4 regions of the Paenibacillus sp. cl141a genome follow, and region 3 is predicted to be linked to each of the others. Evidence: riboswitches for the same ligand, from Rfam matches in the RefSeq annotation. Region 3 holds a riboswitch; each other region holds the start of a gene.

Region 1 (4,094 bases), on a different contig from region 3:
TCCTGCCTGGTTCGAACCGGAGCGTGCCCGAATCGAGCAGGGGTTGGAGCCTATACTAATCAAAAATACAGGAGAGGGGCAACTCAAGTGATATCCATTGACCCGAATACCCAAAGCGAACGGGACACATACAAGCTGTTGATCGGAAGCGTCGTTCCGCGTCCGGTCGCTTTCGTAACGACATTATCGGCGGATGGCGTGCTGAATGCGGCGCCGTTCAGTTACTTTTCCATTGTGTCGAGCAATCCCCCTTTGCTGTCGGTTTCCGTTCAGCGAAAGAACGGTGCACCCAAGGATACGGCGAGAAATGCCATGCAGAGCGGCGAACTTGTCATCCACATCGTGGACGAAGATACCGTTGCAGCCGTGAACGAAACGGCGGCGAACCTGCCTCCGGACGAAAGTGAGCTTGACCGAACCCGTTTAACCCCGGTCGTTAGTGACGTTGTTAAGGTTCCCGGCGTTCTGGAATCCAAGATCCGCATGGAATGCGTGCTGGAGCAGGTCGTCACGTTGGATGGCGCGGATCAGCTGCCTGCCGCTGATCTATTGATTGCCCGCGTCGTCCGATTTCACGTGTCCGAGGAGCTCTACGAGCATGGCCGGATCGACGCATCGAAGTTGAAACCTGTGAGCCGCATGGCAGGAAATATCTATTCGACCCTGGGAGAGATGTTTACGATGGAGCGGCCGGTCTGATAGGGCTTGAGCTTGAATAGGGTTATTGCTTAGCGACTATTTTTAGCGAACATTCTTTTTCGTCGATAGGTTGCTGGTCATTCAGTAGGAAACGGGGGATTGGAATATCATGGTCGGTATTTGCCCATTCTACATGAATGGATAGCCGGTTGATGAATTTACAACATAGGAGTGATCAACGCATGAAATTTGATTCCAAGGTTGTCATTGTGACGGGGGGCGCCAGCGGGATTGGCGAAGCGGCAGTCAGACTTTTTGCAAAAGAGGGAGCCAAGGTCGTTATCGCGGATTATTCCGACCAGGGCCAAGCGGTTTCCGACGAATTGAGAGGAGTCGGCTTCGAAGCGCTGTTCGTCAAAACGGATGTAACCCAAGAGCAGGAAGTCGCAAAAATGGTGGATCAGACGGTGCAGCATTTTGGCCGTGTCGATGTATTGTTCGCCAATGCAGGCATTGCCCATGATGCTCCTGCCGATCAGTTAACGATGGATAACTGGCAGAGAACGATTGATATTAATCTGACAGGGGTCTTCCTGTGCGATAAGTATGTTATTCAGCAAATGCTGTCCCAAGGAACCGGAGGGGCAATCGTAAACTGCGGCTCGATCCATAGCCATGTCGGAAAAGCAGGGGTAACCGCCTATGCTTCGGCTAAGGGAGGCGTCAAGCTGTTAACCCAGTCGCTCAGCGCAGACTATGCCTCCAAAGGAATCCGAATCAATGCCGTGTGTCCGGGATATATCGATACGCCGCTGATCAAGGGAAGAACGGAAGCGATCACGCAGCACCTGGTCGGCCTTCATCCGATGGGCCGTTTGGGACAGCCGGAAGAAGTGGCCAAAGCGGTGTTGTTCCTTGCCAGTGAAGATGCCTCCTTCATTACGGGCACGAGCCTGCTGGTGGATGGCGGCTATACCGCAGTATGATGAGAAAAGCCCTGATGCTAAGCATCGAGGCTTTTTTTCAAGTCATTCCAGGCGTTGTTATCAGACTTATTTATGGAGTGTTTCAAAATTTTTTTTCGGTCCCGTATTTCATACGGGCAGACTGCCTAATCCGGGGCTCTTTCATGACATAAAACATATATGGCATGAACGATTTCCGCATGACCCGTCAAATGCCTGCTATATAGCGGAAAATGGAGCATGGATTCCATGACCAATCCGGTGTATGGACAGCCTTAAACAAGGTGTTCAAAAGGCTCGATATCCTCGTTGAAAAAACGGTATTTTTACTTCTGAATTTCCAGAAAAAGCGGTTAAAGGGGTTTGACTTTTCCTGTGCTTCCCTTTATCATGAACACACGCTTAGTTTCCGGCATACATATTCCGGAAAGCGGGGGAACCAGTTTCACCAGGGGCGAGTCACTTGGAATTCACGAGTGTAGGGTACCATCTTACCCGAGTCCGTCAGCTAACCTCGTCAGCAGTGGATGGGTCTTGCATACATAATGGATGTTCATACAAAAGGCCCTTTATTCTCTATAGGGGCCTTTTCTCTATTTTTTGACCCCCTGCTGGCGGAGCTATGTCTAGATCCCCTGTTTGGTGGTCTTTTTGCATTCAATTACAGAGGAGGGGCAACGTCTGCAAATGTGGAACGAATTGAATCGATCAGACGGCATGGGGGCAAAGCGTGCAAGGAAGCCGATGAATCATCTTCCCTGAAGCCTCGTCCCATGCACAGGTATCTGAATGTCTAAATATCCAAGTTAACACATGTGCTAACACGGATAAATTCGTCATGCCGTTTTTTTTAAGAAATTGAAAAGCTATTACGAAAGGTTGTGGAAGGTTTTGAAGAAAGTGGTTGTGCTGGTGTTGTCCGTGATGATGGTGGTATTGCTCGCGGCTTGCGGCGACAAAGGAAGTACGCTGGATCGAGCCATCGAGCAGGGATATATCACCGTAGGGTTTGCGAACGAGAAGCCGTATGCCTACAAAGAAGCCAATGGGGAGCTCACGGGCGAGGCGGTTGAGATTGCCCGCGTTATTCTGGAGCGTCTTGGCATCAAGGAGATGAGAGGGGAGCTAACGGAATTCGGTTCGCTGGTCGCCGGATTGCAGGCCGATCGGTTTGATCTGATCACGGCAGGCATGTTCATAAATCCGGACCGATGCTCTGCCGTCCTGTTCGCGAATCCGGAGTACAGCATCGGGGAAGCCCTTGCGGTAAAGCAAGGGAATCCGATGGAACTCGGAAGCTATGAGGACATTGCCAAGAATGAGCAGGCCAAGGTGGCCGTCATGACCGGCGCGGTCGAAATCGGCTACATGGAGAAGTCGGGCATTCCTGCGGACCGGATCGTACAGGTCCCTGACCAGGCTTCGGCGATCAGCGCCCTCCAGGCCGATCGGGTGCAGGCGATTACCATGACGGGGCCGTCCCTGCAGGCGATGCTGGATTCAGCCAGCGACGACAGCATCGAACGCGTGGATGATTTCGAGCAGCCGGTCATCGACGGCGAAAGCGTTCGCGGTTACGGGGCTACGGCTTTCCGCCAAGCGGATACCGAGTTCCAGGAGGCTTATAATGCAGAGCTTGAAAAGATGAAGGAGTCGGGCGAGCTGCTGGAAATTTTGCAAGCGTTCGGGTTTACGGAAGAAGAGCTCCCGGGTGAGATGACAGCCGCTGCGCTCTGCGGGGAATAGCATGCCGAATTCTTGGATCGATTTTCTTCCAACGCTGCTCAAAGGAGCAGAGATCACGATGATCGTCGCGTTCTTTTCAGCCATCCTGGCCATCGCGATGTCCTTTGCAGCCGGATTGTGCCGGCTGTCGAAGCTGTGGATCGTCCGCACGGCGACGGCCGTGTACGTCGAAATCTTTCGGGGAACCTCCTTGCTGGTGCAGCTCTTCTGGTTGTATTTTGCCCTTCCGTTCATCGGCATCGAGCTTCCGAAAATGCTGGCGGCGATTCTCGCGATCGGACTTAACTTCGGCGCGTACGGCTCCGAGATTGTTCGCAGCGCGGTGCTGGCCGTTCCGAAAGGACAGTGGGAAGCTGCCGTGGCGCTTAACATGAAGCCTTGGCAGAGGCTGTGGAACGTTATACTGCCCCAAGCGTCCCTGCGAATGCTTCCCCCGTTCGGGAATCAGCTTGTGGAACTCATCAAATCCACCTCGCTCGTTTATTTCATCACGATGGCGGATTTAACGTATCAGGCGATGGTGCTCCGCAACAATTACATCTCCTGGACGACTGAGATTCTGGTGCTTCTGCTCCTCATGTATTTTGTCATCGCCACGCTCGTCTCGATGGCGGTTCGACTGCTGGAGCGCAAACTGACCGCGGGGAGGCTGTAGCGGATGTGGGATTGGAAATATGTGTTTGAAATACTGCCGCAGCTTCTGAGTGCATTAAAAATGACGGTATGGGTCACGCTCTGTGCTTT
Region 2 (4,094 bases), on a different contig from region 3:
TCTTTATTATCCGGAGGAGAAGGTGGGCCCGCTCCTGGGTCAAATGCCGGAAAGGATCGCCGACGTTTTCAAACAACAGCATTAAATCAGGCAAAACAGGACAACACCGTTATTACTCTTGCATTCAACCAACTAATGGAAAATAGGCGACATAGAAACGACAGGAAGGAGAGTGTGGATATTATGCTGTTCGACACGCACACTCATATGGACGCTCCCCAATTCGACGAAGACCGGGAAGCTGCAATTCAGCGGGCGCTTGAAGCCGGCGTTACGCGGATGATCAATATCGGATTTAACCGGGAGACGATCCCGACCACGATGAAGCTGGCGGAGACTTATGATTTTATATATGCAGCGATAGGCTGGCATCCTGTAGATGCGATCACCATGGAGGATCAGGACCTGGATTGGATCGCCTCTTTATGCAGTCACGAGAAAGTGGTGGCAATCGGGGAGATCGGCTTGGACTATCATTGGGATACGTCCCCCAAGGAAGTGCAGCACCGTGTGCTTCGTCGCCAGATCGGGCTTGCCCGGGAATTGAACATGCCCATTGTCATTCATAACCGGGATGCGCATGAAGATATCGTTAACATTTTGCGTGAAGAAAAAGCCTCCGAGGTCGGCGGTGTCATGCATTCCTTCTCCGGAAGCTGGGAAACGGCCAAAATGTGCCTGGATATGGGATTCCATATCTCGTTTGGGGGGCCGATTACGTTCAAGAATGCGAAGCAGCCCAAAGAGGTTTTGGCAAAGGTTCCGCTTGATCGATTATTGATCGAAACGGACGCGCCTTACCTGACACCTCATCCCTTCCGCGGGAAACGAAATGAGACCGCATATGTAAAATTGGTGGCGGAGGCGGCAGCCGAAATTAGAGGGTTGTCCTATGAGGAATTGGCCCAAATTACCACCAAAAATGCGCTGGAACGATTTGGCATTTAACGAAAACGAGAGCAAAAGTGATGAAAAAGGGAGCTTTTTCGATTAATTAAAGTTTTTTAATCAGAAAAGGCGTTGATATTACAATATTTTAACCTTTTACATGAGAAAATGTGGTTGAATGTCGCTTTACAACCTGCATACAAACAGGATATCATCTTTTCAGTGATAAGAAGCTGCGATGTGCAGGTCGCAGCCGAATATTTCATGAACCGTCTCGCTTAATCTCCGAAATTCTGGAGAACGGGGGAACCGATACTGCGGTGCATACTGGTCTGGATGCACGAAGCTGTATTTGATTTCTTTTTCGGGTCTTTGGGGTGAATTTGAAGGATCTCGCCATGAGCGGGCATCCGGATATAGGGCGTCTCTCTTACGTCCGAACCCGACAGCTAACTCCGTAAGCGAAATAAGAGGGGAAATCTCGTGCATACCATTTCCATGATTTCATTCATCAGGAAGCCACGTTAGAGCCTCTAGTACTCTTTCAATGGCTTCTTTTATTTTTGAATAATGGAGAAGGGTTCATCATACTCTTGGTAAACAGGAGGTGATGGCAGATGGACGGAAGACGGGAATTGACGCAGGGTGTAGATAGATAGCAGGGCGCCCTGTGAGAAAAATTGCTATAGTCACGTCAAATGCATTCATGCGTTTACCTAGACGGCGGGACTATGAAGGAGGATGGAATAGTGGGCATTTTTCAACCTGAAGAAACCCATGAATCACAATCATCCAGCATGTCTTACGCATTGAGATGGAAGCATGACAATTTGCGTCAACTGATGTTGCTCGGCGCCATGGGTGCCGTTACGGTATCACTTCTCATATCGTTGGTTGTACATGACCAGGCAGGCAAGGAAGTTCAGCTTGTCGTCGACGGCCGGGTCACTACGGTGGAAACACGTGGATCGTTGCTGCAGGAATTGCTGGATGAGCAAGCGATCACGTTGAGTCCCCAAGATCAAATTTCGATGCCCCTGAACGGCGCGATCCGGGACGGAGACCGAATTATTATTGACAGAGCTATTCCAGTCAACGTTACGGTAGGCAGCAAAACCAAAACCATATTTACATCCCAGGATACAGTTGATCATGTACTCAAAGAGGCTGGTGTTACGATCCAGGGTGAAGATATAGTACAACCGTCGCAAGACACGAAGCTGACCAGCAATATGAATATCCATGTCGTTCGCGTCACGAAGCAAAAAGTTAAGGAAACGGAAGACCGCGAATTCCGCGTGATCAAGACGGCCGATCCATCGCTTGAAAAGGGTGATAACCGCGTTATTCAGCGAGGCGAGCCTGGTCTTATGGTGAACCATTACGAGAAGGTCTACCACAATGGCAAGCTGGTTTCCAAGACGAAGGTCTCCCAAGAAATTGAACGCAAAACGAAGGATAAAATCATTGCCGTAGGCACGAAAAAAGTGGAGAAGCCTGTTATCGTCCAGGCGGCAGCCACCGATGTAAAAGCTACACCGGCTAAATTGTCCGGCACGAAAAAAGTAACGACCGCTAAGGCTGTGGAGAACAACGTGGTTTCCCGCGCAGGCGTTGATTTTAAATACAAGAAGGTATTGAACAACGTGTCGATGACGGCGTATTCGGCCGAGCAGCAAGGAATCGGTACGCGTACCGCATCCGGCACTCGCGTTACGGAAGGTCGCACCATCGCCGTTGATCCTAACATCATCCCGATCGGGTGGTGGGTCTACATCGAGGGCATCGGCTTCCGCCGTGCTGAAGATACGGGCGGCGCCATCAAAGGCAACAAAATCGATGTCTATTACGATTCGTTGAAATCGGCCATGAATTTCGGCCGGAAGAGCGGCCGCACCGTTTACGTGATCGGTCCGGTTAAACCTGAATTGAACTAGACGCATGAATTCCAATTTACTTTGCCATTCTAATGCTATACTATTTAGCTTATAATATATGATGATCAAGAAGAGGAATATTTCCTCTTCTTTTGTTTTGTTAAGACCGGAGTAATCAAGGCTAAACGGGTTGAACCTTAACGTTGTACAAGCCTGCTCTGCTTGGGAAGGAAGAGAATGAACGCATGATTAAAGAAGTGATTGTCGTTGAAGGCAGGGACGATACCGTTGCCATTAAACGGGCCGTAGAGGCCGATACGATCGAAACCGGCGGTTCAGCGATCAACAAACAAATCCTGAAGCGCATAGCGCTTGCCCAGGAGCGCAGAGGCATTATCATATTGACGGACCCTGACCATGCGGGTGAACGAATCCGCAAAATCGTGGATCAGGGCGTACCCGGCTGCAAGCACGCCTTCATTCCGGAAGCGGATGCTACCCGGAAAGGGGATATCGGCGTGGAGAATGCCTCGCCAGAGGCGATACGGCGCGCGCTGGAGCGGGTTCACACGTCTTTTGAGGGTGGAGAGAGCCTGATCAGTTTGGAGGATCTGCTGGAGGCGGGATTATCGGCTCACCCTGAGGCCGCGGCAAGACGGAAGGCGATGGGCAATCTGCTGGGCATCGGATACTGCAACAGCAAGCAGTTCCACAAACGATTGGCCATGTTTCAAATATCGCGGGAAGAATTTCTGGCTGCACTTGCACAGCTGGAAGAAGGGGGCGTTTAGCCAATGAGTCGGATCGAGGATATATCAACACCAAGACGGACGAAGGAGATCATCTCACGCCATGGATTCTCCTTCAAGAAAAGTCTGGGCCAGAACTTTCTCATCGATCAGAATATTTTGTATAAAATCGTGGAAGCTGCAGGACTTGATAAAGACAAGGGCGCGCTCGAGATCGGGCCTGGCATCGGTGCACTGACGGAGAAGCTGGCGCAGACGGCAGGAAACGTCACCGCGGTCGAAATCGATCAGCGCCTGATTCCTATCCTAAGGGAAGTTCTGGAGCCCTACGGGAACGTGAGGGTTCATCATGGGGATGTGCTGAAGGTGGATCTTCATGAGCTGTTCCGTCAGGATTTCGGGGACGTATCGAAGGTAAGCGTGGTTGCCAATCTGCCGTATTACGTGACGACGCCGATTCTCATGAAGCTGCTGGAGGAGAAGCTGCCGCTGGAGAACATCGTGGTGATGATTCAGAAGGAAGTAGCCGAACGGATGGCCGCTGCACCGGGAAGCAAGGATTACGGAAGTCTCAGCATTG
Region 3 (4,094 bases):
CCTTGCAAAGGGGGCGCGCGCATGGACGGAACCGAGCTGTACCGTAAAGTGATCCTGACGGTGTCCGGCAATAAACTCGTGAAATGGCTGTCGATCAAGTACGGCCGGAAATTGGCTGGCCGATTCATTGCCGGCGATACCTTGGATGAGGCGCTGGACGAAATCGAGAGGCTGAACGCGAAGGGCATTCTCGTTACGTTGGATCATTTGGGGGAGGGCATTACGACGCTGGACGAAGCGGCCGGGTACCGAGAGGAATATTTGAAGCTGGTGGAAGGGATTGCGAAGCGCGAAGTGCAATCGAACGTATCCTTGAAACCGACACAGATGGGCATGGCCCTGGACCCCGAGAAGGCTTACGAAAACATCAGGTCAGTGGTAAGAAAGGCAAAAGAGTACCGGAACTTCGTTCGCCTGGACATGGAGGATTCGCCGTATACCCAGGCGACCATCGATATGACACTCCGCCTCCATAAGGAGGGGCTGACGAATGTGGGGACCGTGATGCAGGCCTACTTGTTCCGTACGGAGGAGGACGTGAAGAACCTGCTCAGGGCCGGCGTTAATCTGCGGCTGGTGAAGGGGGCGTACAAAGAACCGGGGACCATCGCCTTTCAGCAGAAGCGGGAGGTCATTGACAACTACAAGAAATTGATTAAAATGCATTTCGACCAAGGTTCCTACGTCGCGATTGCCTCGCATGATGACAACATCATCGACTGGGTGAAGGTATTTGCCGAACAGAGTTGCATAGACAAACAGGACTATGAATTTCAGATGCTGTATGGACTGCGGATGAACGATCAAGCAGCGCTTGCGCAGGACGGCTACCGTATCCGGTGTTATATGCCCTATGGAACGATGTGGTACCCGTATTTCACCCGGAGGCTGGCAGAGAAGCCGGCCAACCTGATGATGGTGCTCAAAAATATGTTCAAGTGAGCGGGATCCGATTGCAGAACCCCGTCAAAATGCCTGATAAAATAAGCGGCTTTTTGACGGGGTTCTTCATGGTTTCAAAAAACATCAGGCTGCTTAGAAGTGCCCAATCCAAAGGAAACGGGGATAGTAGCTCTCTGTAGCTGTTGCCCCTAGAAATGATAATACGCCTCCGAGCAATTCATAAGGAAAGAGCGCTCCAGTGGCAGTCCGCCTAACCGCTCTCGGGTGATGTGCCGATGCAGGTTGATCTCCAGATCGGCGAGGGCGGATACAGCAAGTTGCATCCGTGCGGGTCCCCACTGCTGCTGCTTTCGGGCATAGCGAATGGCCTCAGTCACGGACATGCCTCTCAGCCTTGAGAAGACGGATGCCCAGCGGACCAGGTCCGAAAATTCTCTCGTGCTTGGCAGGGCATATTCGACATATCCTGCCGCGTCTTTGCAGCTGACTTTGAACAAGCCGCAGTTCCAGCCTTGATCGCTCCAGGGGATAAAGCATTCGGCCGAGCCCCGATCGAAACGAAATATCTCCATATGGCCGATAGTCTCTTCACCTAATGCAGGCACTGCGGTTTCGATGACGGGTGTAAGCGCTGCCTCGATGAGTTTCGTCATGATATGATCTACGCTCCTTTATAAGCATGTTATATGCACGGCAAATAGGCCTGGTGAGCAGAGATGCTCTCCAGGCCTATTTATGGTTAGAGGCCCAATACCGGCGGCCGCTATGCCAAAGCTTGGATGGTATTCTCTCTCAACAACGCGCCTACGAGGTTAGCTGACGGATTCGGACTGAGAGCACCCTACCACTGGGCCCTTCGATCCTAGGCGCAGCGGATTCACCCCAGTCACCAATCGAAGACTGGTGACTTTGGTTCCCCCGTCTCCCGGTCTGTCGGGAGCTCGGCGTATAACGTGTTTCGAATAGATGGATGAATCATACGCCGGAGGAAACGAAAAGTAAATGACCGTATGGGACCAATAGATTCCGAAATGTGATGAAAACGGTAAAAGAAAACGCGTACAATCGGCCGTGTCATCTATTATCGTGGCAAAAACTCGGTATCTCGTTGGATTGCGATAAATAAGAGAAAACAAGAGAAATACATAGTATAGAGCAGTATTCGGAAGATAAAGACGAAATACTGCTTGGTTCCTGTTCGACATAACGCCAGATGTGTTTTTGCTCACATTTACATCCTGCAGGGCCGGACGTATGATACGAACTATGAATTGACGGTCATCAACGACCAAGGCATACGGACAGTCGTTCCACAAAGATCTAAAGGCAGTGTGAGAGCTACGCCGGGTTCTTTATATGGATCGAATCTTAGGAGAAGGCACCATGGGCCTTGCTGAGATTTGAAGGTAGAGGCGACTCTCACCGCGTGAACCTCCTGTTGCTGTGCTGTTATGCCCAGTCTGGATGACAAGTCAATGGCTAATAGAATAACATGCTACTCGTTTTTAATTTTCGCTGAGTCCTTGAATGGAAAAGGAACGGGGGAACCAGTCGGGAGATAAATCTGATCTCTCTGGGGTGAATCCTATAGACAAGATAACGGTCTATGGGTAGGGCGACTCTCACGCCCGAATCCGTCAGCTAACCTCGTAAGCGTATCGAGAGAGGCAACGATTGTCGTGGACTTGGGCTACGGTGTATTTCACCGTGTCCTGTTAAGAAGCCTGCGGGAAGAGTTCTTCTCTTTCCGCAGGCTTCTTTGTTGTTGCCTTCTCTTTCTGACCTTAGGAGGAGAAACGAAGATGGAGAAACCACAGGAATTCATCCTGGTATCCGCGCCGAACAAGGCCGGGGAGGAATTCGTCCGCCAGCTGATTCACAAACGTGTTCCGTTTGCGGCCATAGCCAACAACCGGGCTGAGCAGCAGAGGCTGCGAGAACTGGGCTGCAAACCCATCATTTTGATTGATACAAGAGACGAGCAGACCTGGATCATTCCCGAGTTTCCCGTCAGCAAGGTGTTTCTGTTCGAAAGCAGCTTGAATCTGTGCTGCCGCTATTTACGGATCTGCCGGACATGGACCTCGGAGTCGATTTACGTGATCACCCATTCCGGCAATCCGCGCTTGATATACAAAGGGCTGGGTGCCGATGTGGTGCTTCATACGAATCATCATCAGGTGTCCTTTCTGATGGCATCCGTAATGAGCTAAGCGTGTGGACTGACGCCACAAGAGTTAGGGGAGGTTACATTCATGCAGGATTTATATATGGTGCTCATTTTGGGAGGAACCTACGGACTGCTCATGCTGTTTATGTCCTGGTGCGGGCGCGTGGTTTCGGAACCGGAGGCTGATCAGCCGTGATGATCATGTTGATATTCACGATTTCTATTTTTCTCTATTTGATTTATGCGCTGATTCACCCTGAAAAATTCTAGGGAAACGGCTGAAGGAGGAAGGCATTCGTCATGGGCATTTTACAAATTGCCATCGTTATACTCGTTCTGGTGCTGCTGGTCAAGCCGCTGGGAACTTATCTATATCAGGTGTTTCGTTATGAAAGCAATGGAACGGACAGATGGTTCTCCTGGGCGGAGAAACCGATCTTTGCTCTGATCGGCTTGAAAGAACGCAAGGGGATGACATGGAAAGGATATACCGTCAGCTTTGTGTTAACGAATATCGTGCTGGTTGCGGCGGGCTACTTGATTCTGCGGCTGCAGAAGGTGCTGCCGTTGAACCCGAACGGCATTGGCCCTATGGAACCGACCGTGTCGTTCAATACGATTATCAGCTTTATGACCAATACGAATCTTCAGCATTACAGCGGCGAGTCGGGATTGTCTTATCTGGCCCAGATGGCCGTCATTACGATGATGATGTTTACGTCTGCAGCGACCGGGCTGTGCGTGGCGATTGCTTTTATCCGGGCGGTGACCAGCAAGGGCACGACCGTCGGCAACTTTTTTGAGGACTTCGTTAAGGCGCATACCCGGGTATTCATTCCGGCTGCTTTCATCATTGCGATGGTGCTGGTGGCGCTGCAGGTGCCGCAGACCCTGAAGCCTACGCTCAGCGTCACGACGCTGGAAGGAAGCGAGCAGCAAATAGCGGCGGGTCCGGTGGCTGCGCTCGAATCGATCAAGCATCTGGGCACCAATGGGGGCGGTTTTATGGGGGCCAACTCGG
Region 4 (4,094 bases), on a different contig from region 3:
AGGCGCTCGGCATTCAAATCACGTGGAACAGCAAGACGCAAACGGTGAAGGCCATCGGCGAGGTGAAAGGTCAAACGACGGAAGTGCTGCTTCAAGTGGGAAGCACGAGCGCAACCGTCAACGGTAAAAAAGTGAAGCTGGCCGCTCCCCCTGTCCAGCGGGAAGGCCGCGTTCTGATTCCGCTCAGCTCGTTCAGCAGCCAATTCGGCGTCAATGTGGGCTGGAATCAGGCGACTCGCACGGTCTCCCTCGTGTCGCCGCAGCGCGAAATGCATCTAAGAGCCTTTTACGCTTTGCAATCTTTCCAAGAGCGGGATCTCGTAGCATCCATGAATTCAGTCGCCTTCGGCTGGAGCCGCATTGATCGGGAAGGTCAGTTTACGCTTCAAGGCGACGAGTATCGTCTGCCTGCGCCGGCCGGCGACGTGACTCCGCAATCGATTGTTGCGGATGCAGCGGATCGGGAGATTAAACCGTACCTGATGGTATACGCTTTGGACGGAAACGGCGAATTAACCAAAGTCCTCAGCGACAGCAGCCTACGCCAAAAGTCCATTGAGGGCATCACAACCGCGGTGGCGGATAACGGATTCGGCGGCGTGGTGCTTGATTTCGAAGGGCTCGGTTTTAAACTGGATGCCGTGAAGCAGCAGAAGCTGCTTAATGATTACGTCAAGCAATTGAAAGCGGCATTGCCGAGCGACATGGCTCTGTCCTTAGCGGTTCCGCCATTGAACAGCGCCTATAAAGGCTATGATTACAAGACGCTGGCCTCCCTTGCCGACGATCTCATCGTCATGGCGTATCAGTACAATCCGGTTGGCACTAAAGCCCAGGTTCCTGAACCCAACAGTCTGGTGGACCAAGCCATTCAGCAGGCACTTCAGGCAGGCGTTCCTAAGCAGAAGCTCCTGCTCGGCATCAGCTTAAGCAGCGAAACCGCCACATCCGTCGACGATAAGCTCGGCTTGGCCAAGCGCTATGGTCTGAAAGGTGCCGCCTTCTGGCGTCTGGGCTTGTTCCGTTCCTATAATAATGGCATGGAAGCCGCCGTGAATGCCTCTGTCGTAAAGGAATAATCTAATGAATCCTTTCGCAGCATCCCCAATTATAATCTTCAAAAAAAAAAGAAAGCCTGACAAGATCATCTCTTGTCAGGCTTTCCGGTTATGTATCGCACTCTAAACTGCGTATTCCAATTAGCTCGCGCTTCCTACCAGTTTAGCATAGTTCTCTTGACTCAATACACGGCGCGCCGTAACATAACGCGGTTCGTAATAGGAGTCGCTAAGCTTGCTGATTCTTACGCCCTTGCTGCTGGAAGCATGCGCAAATTGTCCATCTCCAATGTAAACGCCCGCATGGGAAATGCCGCTTCCGCTTGTATTGAAGAATACCAAATCTCCGACTCTCAGATCCTCGCGATCCACATGAACCCCGGCATTAGCCTGACTCTGGGAAGTGCGTGGAAGATCCAAGTCGAAATTTCTAAACATATACAGAATAAATCCGGAGCAATCAAATCCGCTTGTCGTTGTTCCGCCCCATTTATAAGGCGTTCCTACCAATTGCTTCACTTGATGCTGAAAATTCGGTTGTTGATCAGCATAGGCTGATACGGCACCTGAAGAAAAAATAATTGCAGACCCAAGCAATGTGATGACAAATTTCTTCAAAATATGTTCTCTCCTTCGATGCCTACGGAGTTAGCTAAGGGTTCGGTTGAAGGTTCCCTATACTCTCTATGGTACAAGAATAATTCACCCAAGACGGTTCCCCCGTTTTCACAAACGAAATTCGGCAAAATTCATTAACATTTTGTAACCTTCTCTTAATATAGTATACAAGCAAGGATGCTGTCAATAATATCCTAGAAATCTATCACTATATGTTAATCAATGTCGTTTAGGCTGAAAATTTTCATGTATTTTCATAATGCCATCTCACATACTCATGACAATTATGTAACACTCCATCGAGCCTCCGGCGACGTTTTATGAACGGGCATGCAACTTTTTGGCAGTTCGGAACGTTTACATATTCAGACAAGAAATCAAAGAGGTGATCCTTCGCTTATGAGTCAAATCACGATGGCTGAAGCTTTGGCAGTCCGGGCAGCAATCAACCGTCTCATGAATCAATTGATGTCGGAACGCTTGAACAACAGCAGCACGATCATTGAAAAAGGGGAAACGGCGGAGTATCCTGCACGAAGCGTGGATGCCATTACGGAAGAGATCGAAGCCGCCGCAGCGGATTACAGAAAGCTGGATCTGCTGATGGCAATCTCCAACACGACGCAGACCATTAGTTGGAACGGCTCCGACATGACCATCATGGAGGCGATCGAGCTCGCCAAACAAATGCGCAGCGATATCGGACAACTTGCCCATCTCGGCTCCCGCAAGAAGCTGGAGCGCCAGAACGGCCGGGGAAGCGGAGATGGCGCCGTAACGCTGTTTAACGTGGCCTTATACGATCCGGAAGCTTATCAGGCGCAGGCGCGCAAGAAGGAACGCGAAGTGACCAGGCTCTCCTCACTGATCGAGCATGCCAACCATACGAGCATGATTACGTTCGACGCATCAAAATACATGGAATAGCGGAAGCCGCCGGCTCCAAGCCTGCAGGCCGCCTCGCGTGCGGGTTTGGAGCCGGCGGCTTCCGTCGGCGGGCGGGAAAGTGCGGGCAACCGCTTATTGTTTGTCGGATACAAACAAACCTAATAGGAAACCAAAAACTCGACTCCAGTGAAAACGGATGACGGCTTACGGTTTACGCCTATCACCTGTCACAAGTTACGGACTTCGCTTACGCAAATATGATCGCTCCGTTTCCCGCTCTCTTCATGAAATAATCAGAAAGCCGCCCTTGAAGGGCGGCTTTTGTTGCCTTTTCTTTACGAATGTACTATTGGAACAAGGCTGCGGCTCCCACCAGGCCAACATCGTCCCGCAGTCCCGCAGGAACGATCTCGTACGTTCCTAGATAGGACGGCATGACGAGCTTATCCGTCATTTCCCGCAGCTGCGGGAATAGGAGCTCCCCTGCTCTGCTCACACCCCCGCCAACCACGATGCGATCGGGGTTGAAGCTGTGAATGACGTTAACCATTCCAAGCGCCATGTAATAAACGGCACGATCGATGACCTCCACTGCGACGGGGTCATGAAGACGTTTAGCCTCGAATACATGCCTGGCGTTCACGCCTCCATCGGCTGCGGCCAGTTCAGAAATAACGCTGGTCTGGGTAAGCATCCGCTGGGATGCTGCCAGGCCGATGGCCGTTCCTGAAGCAAACACCTCCCAGCAGCCATGGCTGCCGCAATTGCACTGCGGACCGCTGGGATCAATGATATGATGCCCAAGCTCCCCTGCAAAGGAATTGCTGCCCAGAAACAGCTTGCCATCCAGCACGATGCCTGAACCGATGCCTGTGCTGAGCGTCACGTAAACCATGTTCGTCGACCCTCGGCCGGCACCTCTTACATATTCGCCCCATGCGGCTGCATTGGCATCATTCAGCACTTGTACTTCCGTATTCAGATCTCGTTCCATCCAGGCTTTGAGAGGGACGTTGGTCCATTCCGGCAAATTCGTGCCGTGAATGACAATGCCCTCCCGGCTGTTAACCGTTCCCGGCGAAGCCATGCCTACGCCTCGAAGCGGGTGGCCGCCCGACACGCTGCGAATCATGTTCGTAATTCTCGCGACCACTTCCTCGGCCGTACGCGCTCCGGCTGTCTCCATTTGCTCCCGGTTCAGCAGCTGTCCTTCGGAATCAAAGAGCGCTGCCGCGATCTTCGTACCCCCAAGGTCAACGCCAACCACAAATTCTTGCTGTTTATTCAATTCGGTTTGCAATTTTTGTTCACCTGTTTCCGATAGGTTTGCTACTTCTATTGATGTAAGCTGTCAGCCAATGATCGCAGCTCAACCGGATCAATGGGCTTCAGCCCTGATCGGCCATACCGGACAGCGGAGCAGAAATGAACCTCGCTCACGCCGGTCTGGTCGATGAAATCGCGTATGATTTCCCACTTCAGGCCGTTCCCGGCCAATATCTTAAGCCCGCTCCCTGCGGCTTGTTCCAC

What was found. Region 3 has a riboswitch for cyclic di-AMP ahead of BMX45_RS13975 (hypothetical protein). Riboswitches for the same ligand answer to the same signal wherever they lie in the genome.
Region 1: it holds a riboswitch for cyclic di-AMP, as region 3 does, so the genes downstream of both, ehuB (ectoine/hydroxyectoine ABC transporter substrate-binding protein EhuB) here and BMX45_RS13975 (hypothetical protein) in region 3, are expected to answer to the same signal.
Region 2: it holds a riboswitch for cyclic di-AMP, as region 3 does, so the genes downstream of both, BMX45_RS29830 (3D domain-containing protein) here and BMX45_RS13975 (hypothetical protein) in region 3, are expected to answer to the same signal.
Region 4: it holds a riboswitch for cyclic di-AMP, as region 3 does, so the genes downstream of both, BMX45_RS02820 (C40 family peptidase) here and BMX45_RS13975 (hypothetical protein) in region 3, are expected to answer to the same signal.

The regions. Positions count from the first base shown of each region.
Region 1 is NZ_FNZO01000013.1:169,546-173,639, reverse strand. It holds gene BMX45_RS26955 (ring-cleaving dioxygenase) at 1-91, shown strand, start outside; gene BMX45_RS26950 (flavin reductase family protein) at 88-699, shown strand; gene BMX45_RS26945 (SDR family NAD(P)-dependent oxidoreductase) at 882-1,625, shown strand; cyclic di-AMP (ydaO/yuaA leader) riboswitch at 1,994-2,140, shown strand; gene ehuB (ectoine/hydroxyectoine ABC transporter substrate-binding protein EhuB) at 2,529-3,350, shown strand; gene ehuC (ectoine/hydroxyectoine ABC transporter permease subunit EhuC) at 3,352-4,005, shown strand; gene ehuD (ectoine/hydroxyectoine ABC transporter permease subunit EhuD) at 4,009-4,094, shown strand, end outside.
Region 2 is NZ_FNZO01000019.1:12,078-16,171, forward strand. It holds gene BMX45_RS29820 (HD domain-containing protein) at 1-85, shown strand, start outside; gene BMX45_RS29825 (TatD family hydrolase) at 181-948, shown strand; cyclic di-AMP (ydaO/yuaA leader) riboswitch at 1,154-1,368, shown strand; gene BMX45_RS29830 (3D domain-containing protein) at 1,638-2,825, shown strand; gene rnmV (ribonuclease M5) at 3,011-3,556, shown strand; gene rsmA (16S rRNA (adenine(1518)-N(6)/adenine(1519)-N(6))-dimethyltransferase RsmA) at 3,560-4,094, shown strand, end outside.
Region 3 is NZ_FNZO01000004.1:275,736-279,829, reverse strand. It holds gene BMX45_RS13980 (proline dehydrogenase family protein) at 22-942, shown strand; gene BMX45_RS13975 (hypothetical protein) at 1,092-1,556, opposite strand; cyclic di-AMP (ydaO/yuaA leader) riboswitch at 1,688-1,860, opposite strand; cyclic di-AMP (ydaO/yuaA leader) riboswitch at 2,407-2,575, shown strand; gene BMX45_RS13970 (hypothetical protein) at 2,706-3,116, shown strand; gene BMX45_RS32240 (potassium-transporting ATPase subunit F) at 3,269-3,343, shown strand; gene kdpA (potassium-transporting ATPase subunit KdpA) at 3,374-4,094, shown strand, end outside.
Region 4 is NZ_FNZO01000001.1:590,815-594,908, reverse strand. It holds gene BMX45_RS02825 (stalk domain-containing protein) at 1-1,079, shown strand, start outside; gene BMX45_RS02820 (C40 family peptidase) at 1,200-1,676, opposite strand; cyclic di-AMP (ydaO/yuaA leader) riboswitch at 1,680-1,813, opposite strand; gene BMX45_RS02815 (hypothetical protein) at 2,076-2,603, shown strand; gene BMX45_RS02810 (ROK family protein) at 2,911-3,864, opposite strand; gene BMX45_RS02805 (copper homeostasis protein CutC) at 3,900-4,094, opposite strand, start outside.